Linked DNA regions of Pararoseomonas sp. SCSIO 73927. The protein of the gene in region 2 interacts with the protein of the main gene of each other region in a pairwise test. Links are inferred from orthologs where the notes say so. Each region holds a gene or a part of one and is shown on either strand. Other genes may lie near its edges.

Region 1 (3,485 bases), 1.8 Mb from region 2 along the record:
AGGGTGCTGAGCGTGTAGTCGACGCTCATCACCATGCGGAACCGCGTGGGCGAGCCGTCGCGCCGGTAGCCCTGCGTCTCGATCGCCAGCTGCGGCGCCACCGCCAGCTCGTAGCGGGCCGCCGGCCCGCTGCGGTCCCGCGCGGCCAGGCGCCGCTCCAGCGCCTGGTGCAGGATCTGCCCGGTGCGCCCGTAGGTGCGGCCCAGGCGGACGGCGGCGAGTTCCGGCGCCACGTCCGTCTCGCCCGGCGCGGGCGGCGCGTGGAGCGGGCGGAAGCCGCAGCCGGCCAGCCCCATCGGGGCGGCGAGGGCCGCGAGGAACGCCCGGCGGAACACCCCGCGGCGCCCCTCAGACGACGAAGTTGACGACGCGGCCTGGGACATGGATGCGCTTCCGGATGGGCTTGCCCGCGATGGCACGCTGCACGTTCTCCTCCGCCTCGGCCAGGGCCATCAGCTCCGTCTCCGCGATGCCCACGGGCACCGAGAGGGTGGCGCGGAGCTTGCCCAGCACCTGCACGGCGATCGTCATGCTCTCCGCCACCAGCAGGGCGGGGTCGGCTTCCGGCCAGGCCATGCCGGCGACGAGCGTGCCCTCGCCGGGATGGGGGCCGGGGTGGAGAATGGACCAGATCTCTTCGGCCAGGTGCGGCATCATCGGCGCGACGAGGCGGGCCATGATGCCCACCGCCTCGCGCCGGGCCTCCAGCGGGGCGGAGGAGGCTTCGAGGGTGTTGGCCAGCTCGTGCAGGCGCGCGACGGCGACGTTGAAGGCGAAGCTCTCCAGCGCCCCCGTCACCGCCGCGATCGTGCGGTGGACGGCCTGCATCAGCGGCCGCGCCTCGGCATCGCCGGAGCGGGCGTCGAGCGTCGCGGCCAGCCGCCAGAGGCGCTGGACGAAGCGGTGCGCGCCGGAGACGCCGGCCTCGCTCCACTCCATGTCCCGGTCCGGCGGGTTGTCGGCCAGGATGAACCAGCGCGCCGTGTCCGCCCCGTAGCGGGAGATGATGGCGCCCGGGTCGATCGTGTTGCGCCTGGACTTCGACATCTTGTCGTTGCGCGAGACCGTCAGCGCGATGCCGGTCGCGCGCTCCACCGCGCCGCCATCCGGCGTCGTCTCCACCTCGTCCGGCGCCAGCCAGCGGCCGTCGGGCGCCTTGTAGGAGGCGTGCTGCACCATGCCCTGGGTGAAGAGACCGGCGAAGGGCTCCGGCGTGTCCAGCTGGCCCATGCCCGCGAGCGCCCGGGTGAAGAAGCGGGAGTAGAGCAGGTGCAGGATCGCGTGCTCGATCCCGCCGATGTACTGGTCCACCGGCAGCCACCCGTTCGCCGCATCCGCCACCAACGGCGTCTCCGCCTTCGGCGCGGTGAAGCGGGCGAAGTACCAGGAGCTGTCCACGAAGGTGTCGAAGGTGTCGGTCTCGCGCCGGCCGGGCTTGCCGCAGCGCGGGCAGTCCACGTGCTTCCAGGTGGGGTGGTGGTCCAGCGGGTTGCCGGGCCTCGCGAAATCCACGTCCTCCGGCAGCCGCACCGGCAACTGATCCTTCGGCACCGGCACGATGCCGCAATCGTCGCAGTGGATGACGGGGATGGGGCAGCCCCAGTAGCGCTGGCGGGAGACGCCCCAGTCGCGCAGGCGCCAGTTCACCACGCCCTGGCCGATGCCCTTGGCCTCCAGCGCCTCGATGGCGGCGCGCTTCCCGGCCTCGGTGCCCAGCCCGTCGAGGAAGTCGGAGTGGAACAGGGTGCCGTCGCCCGTGTAGGCGGTCTTGCCCACGTCGAAGCCCGCGGGGTCCTCGCCCGGCGGCAGCACCACGGGGGGCACCGGCAGCCCGTACTTCCGCGCGAAGTCCAGGTCGCGCTGGTCGTGCGCGGGGCAGCCGAACAGGGCGCCCGTGCCGTACTCCATCAGCACGAAGTTCGCGATCCAGACGGGGAAGGTCGCCCCCTCGATGAAGGGGTGCTTCACGCGGAAGCCGGTGTCGAAGCCCTTCTTCTCGGCCTGCTCGATGGCGGCCTCGCTCGTGCCCTGGCTGCGCGCCTCCGCGATGAAGGCGGCCGCCGCGGGGTCCCGCGCACCGGCCGCGGCCGCCAGCGGGTGCTCCGCCGCGACGGCCAGGAAGGACATGCCGTAGAGCGTGTCGGGACGGGTGGTGAAGACCTCCACCTCGGCCGTGCCCTCCACCGGCTCGGCGAGCTGGAAGCGCACGCGCGCGCCCTCGCTGCGGCCGATCCAGTTGGCCTGCATGGTCCGCACGCGCTCCGGCCAGCGCTCCAGCGTGTCCAGCGCCTCCAGCAGCTGCGGGGCGTACTTCGTGATCGCGAGGAACCACTGGGAGAGCTCGCGCTTCTCCACCGGCGCGCCGGAGCGCCAGCCGCGGCCGTCGATCACCTGCTCGTTCGCCAGCACGGTGCCGTCCACCGGGTCCCAGTTCACCCAGGACTTGCGGCGCTCCACCAGCCCGGCCGCCAGGAAGTCCAGGAACAGCGCCTGCTGCTGGCCGTAGTACTCGGGGTCGCAGGTGGCGAACTCGCGCGACCAGTCGAGCGAGAGGCCCATGCTCTTCAGTTCGGCCCGCATGTTCGCGATGTTGGCGTAGGTCCAGGTCGCCGGGTGCGTGCCCCGCTCCCGCGCCGCGTTCTCCGCCGGCAGGCCGAAGGCGTCCCAGCCCATGGGATGCATCACCTGCATCCCGCGCGCCCGCTTGTAGCGCGCCACCACGTCGCCGAGCGTGTAGTTCCGCACGTGCCCCATGTGGATCTTGCCCGAGGGATACGGGAACATCTCCAGCACGTAGTACTTGGGCCGCGTGCCGTCCGGCACGTCCGGCGCGGCAAAAAGGGATGCCTCGCCCCAGGCCTGCTGCCAGCGGGGCTCGGCGGCGGCGAAGTCGTAGCGCGCGGGGCTGTCGGAAGGGCCGTCAGTCATAGCGGGGCCAGGTCGGGCCTTTGAGGTGTGGTCCGTCCTAGTATTCTCCGGCGGCCGGGGTGGGAAGGGGCAACCCAGGGCCGGCTCCCCGGTTCTTGGTGCCGATCAAGATGAAGGGACTGTAATATGCGCGCTCTACCGATCGCCGCGGTGCTCGCCGGCCTCCTCGCCGCGCCCGCCCTCGCCGCGCCCGCTCTCGCCCAGCCCGCCCTCGCCCAGCCCGCCCTCGCCCAGCCCGCCCCCGCCCAACCTGCCCCCACCCAGCCTGCCGGCAGCGCGGCCGGCATGACCGAGATCCCGGCCGGCCATATCCGCGCCGAGAACCTGATCGACCGCGACGTCTACGCCACCGACAACGTGGAGATCGGCGAGGTCGAGGACCTGATCATCGACCCGCAGGGGCGTGTCACCATGGTGGTGATTGAGGTGGAGAACCGCCTGGGCATGACGCAGAAATACGTCTCCGTCCCCATGCAGCGGCTGCGCGCCGTTCCCGGCGAGCGCCGCGTGACAATCGACATGCCCTCCGCCGAGATCCGTTCGCTTCCCGGCGTGAA
Region 2 (3,226 bases):
CGGCCCTTCCAGACCAGGGGCGCGGTGCTGCCCGCCTCCATCCCCAGCTCACCCTCCACCCGGCCGACGAGGATCGACTTCGCCACCCCGATCGTCGGCAGGTCCAGCACCACGCCGAGATGGGTGGCGATACCGCAGCCGCGCGGGTGGCTGACGCCGTGGCCGTCCACGAGGATGAGGTCCGGCCGTTGCGGCAGTCCCCTCACCGCCTCCAGCACGAAAGGGATTTCCCGGAAGCCGAGAAAGCCGGGGATGTAGGGAAAGGCGGGCTCCCCCTCGGCCAGGCCGGTGGCGAGGGGGCGGGACCGGGCCTCCGCCGAGAGCAGTACGGCCATGGCGCGCACCCGGTCCGGCGCGCCGCGGGCGGCGCCGGCGCAGTCCACCCCGGCGACCAGGAAGGGCGCATCGGGCAGGCGGTCCTCGGCCTCGGCGCGGGTCGCGATCTCCCGCTGCGCGGCGCGGGCGGCGTCGAGGTTCGCAGGGCGGATCCAGTCTTCGGGCGGGGTCATGCACGGGTGAACGCGGCAGGGACCCTTCGGCGGCAAGTTGACCGGGGGCCGCGTTCCGCGCCGGGGCAGCCCCTGCTATCCCTCGCCCATGGCCGAGAAGACCCCCTCCCCTGCCCTACCAGCCGAGGAGCTGAGCGAGGCGGAAGCTGCACGGGAACTCGAGGCCCTGGCCGCCCGGCTGAACGAGGCCAGCCGCGCCTACCACGTGAGCGACGCGCCGATCATGCCGGACGCGGAGTACGACGCGCTCTACCGCCGCAACCAGGCGATCGAGGCGCGCTTCCCGGATCTGGTGCGGCCGGACTCCCCCTCCCGCAAGGTGGGCGAGGAGGCGGCGGCGGGCTTCGCCAAGGCGCGGCACGGCACGCCGATGCTCTCGCTCGACAACGCCTTCGCGCCGGAGGACTTCGCGGAGTTCGCGGCGCGCATCCGCCGCTTCCTCGGGCTCTCCGCGGAGGAGGTCCTGCGCTTCGTCGCGGAGCCGAAGATCGACGGGCTCTCCGTGAACCTCACCTACGAGAACGGCCGCTTCCTGCGCGGCGCCACCCGCGGCGACGGCACGGTGGGCGAGGACATCACGGAGAACCTGCTGACCCTCGATCAGCTGCCCCGGGAGCTGAAGGCCCCCTTCCCCGAGCGGATCGAGGTGCGGGGCGAGGTGTTCATGACGAAGGCCGACTTCCTGGCCTTCCACGCCGAGCAGACCCGCCTGTTCGAGGAGCGCGAGCGGCGGCGCGAGGCGGGGGAGAAGGTGGGCGAGGCCGTCCGCATTCCCGTGAACCCGCGCAACGCGGCGGCGGGGTCGCTCCGGCAACTCGATGCCAGGGTCACGGCGGGCCGTCCGCTGCGGCTCTTCGCCTACGCGCAGGGCACGTCATCGGCGCCGGTCGCCGAGACGCATTCGGGATACCTGGACGTGCTGCGGGGCTGGGGGTTCCAGGTGAACCCGCTCTCCACCCCCCTGGACGACGAGAACGCCTCCGCCGACTTCCAGGCGCAGATGGCGGAGCGCCGGGCGGGGCTGGACTACGACATCGACGGCGTCGTCTACAAGCTCGACCGGCTGGACTGGCAGACGCGGCTCGGCTTCGTCGGCCGCGCGCCGCGCTGGGCCATCGCCTGGAAATTCCCGGCGGAGCGGGCGGTGACGAAGCTGCTCGACATCCAGATCCAGGTCGGCCGCACCGGCGCGCTCACGCCGCGCGCCATCATGCAGCCCGTGAACGTGGGCGGCGTGATGGTGCAGCACGCCACCCTGCACAACGAGGACGAGGTGGCCCGCCGCGACGCGCGCGTGGGCGACACGGTGGAGCTGCAGCGCGCGGGCGACGTCATCCCCCAGATCATCCGCGTGGTGGACCCGGAGCGGGAAGGCCGCGGCGAGCCCTGGGTGCCGCCCACCCACTGCCCGGAATGCGGCAGCCCCGCCGTGCGGCCGGAGGGCGAGGTGGTGCGCCGCTGCACGGGCGGGCTGATCTGCCCGGCGCAGCAGGTGGAGCGCCTCATCCACTTCGCCTCCCGCAACGCGATGGATATCGAGGGGCTGGGGATCGAGAACATCGTGCTGCTGCACGAGGCCGGCCTGGTGAAGACGCCGGCCGACATCTTCCGGGTAAAGAACCACGCCGCCACACTGCGCGGGTGGAAGGGCTGGGGCGGCTCGGCCAAGGGCGAGTCCAGGAAGGTGCAGAACCTTCTCGCCGCCATCGAGGCGCGGCGGAGCGTGAGCCTGGAGCGCTTCATCTTCGCGCTCGGCATCCGCCGCATCGGCGAGCAGAACGCACGGCTTCTCGCGCGCCACTATCACACGGCAGGGGCCTGGCGGAACGCGATGCTGGCCGCGCAGATCATCGGCAGCGAGGCGCGCGAGGACCTGGGCGGCATCATCGGCATCGGCCCGGCCATCGCGCAGGAGCTGGTGGGCTTCTTCTCCGAGACGCGGAACGTGGAGGCGCTGGACGACCTGCTGCGCGAGGTCTCGCCCGAGGCCGCGGAGGCGGTGGCGGAAGGCGCGCTCTCCGGCAAGTCGGTCGTCTTCACCGGGGGCCTGGAGACAATGACGCGGCAGGAGGCGGAGGCGCGGGCGGAGGCGCTGGGGGCGAAGGTGGTGAAATCCGTCTCCAAGAGGACGGATTTCGTGGTGATCGGCACCGATGCCGGGTCCAAGGCGAAGAAGGCGGCGGAGCTGGAGTTGCGGACGCTGACGGAGGCGGAGTGGCGGGATCTGGCGGGCTTCGGGCCGGCCTGAGGCCTTATCGGGTCCGCCGCATGGCGGACCCGGGCGGAACGCCCTGGCCCGTCGCCGCGCCTACCGCCTGTAGGATGGCGGCGCTTCCCGTGCCGGATCGAAGCGGACCCATCCCGGCACCTGCGCCTCCAGGTTCACCTCGCGCCATTTCGGGTGGCGCGGAGGGCGCAGGAAGCGCTCGAAGCGGTCGCGGAAGACCTGGACGAAGCCCGCCACCTTGCGGAAGCGCTCCGTCCCCGGCGCCCAGGCGTAGACCGCCATGACCGCCCCGACGGCGAGCGTCTCGACCGGAGCGCCCTCGGGGACAAGGCCGGGATAGGCCTCGTGCCCGAGTCCCGCGGGCAGGTAGGTCTCGATCAGCGCGGGCGTCATCGGCAGGCGCAGGAAGTGCAGCCCGGATTCCGCGGGGATGCCGGAGAAGAGCCGGGCGGGCTTTCCCGCGACATAGACCAGCGCCGCGATCTCCCCC

The links.
Region 1: the proteins of ligA (region 2) and leuS interact in binary tests that used the Escherichia coli proteins (3 or more experiments, as listed by UniProt). The link is inferred for Pararoseomonas sp. SCSIO 73927 from one-to-one orthologs.

What each region holds. Positions count from the first base shown.
Region 1 is NZ_CP146232.1:1,780,687-1,784,171, forward strand. Bases 139-3,314 are described here. They hold leuS (leucine--tRNA ligase), read right to left. Parts: upstream 2,929-3,314; coding sequence 349-2,928; downstream 139-348. Other genes in these bases: lptE (LPS assembly lipoprotein LptE), read right to left, coding at 139-335; VQH23_RS08475 (PRC-barrel domain-containing protein), read left to right, coding at 3,055-3,314. Outside these bases: more of lptE, read right to left, coding at 1-138; more of VQH23_RS08475, read left to right, coding at 3,315-3,485.
Region 2 is NZ_CP146232.1:3,532,869-3,536,094, reverse strand. The notes cover bases 261-3,177. They hold ligA (NAD-dependent DNA ligase LigA), read left to right. Parts: upstream 261-597; coding sequence 598-2,757; downstream 2,758-3,177. Other genes in these bases: VQH23_RS16625 (TAXI family TRAP transporter solute-binding subunit), read right to left, coding at 2,818-3,177; VQH23_RS16635 (endonuclease V), read right to left, coding at 261-509. Outside these bases: more of VQH23_RS16635, read right to left, coding at 1-260; more of VQH23_RS16625, read right to left, coding at 3,178-3,226. UniProt on the Escherichia coli protein: DNA ligase that catalyzes the formation of phosphodiester linkages between 5'-phosphoryl and 3'-hydroxyl groups in double-stranded DNA using NAD as a coenzyme and as the energy source for the reaction.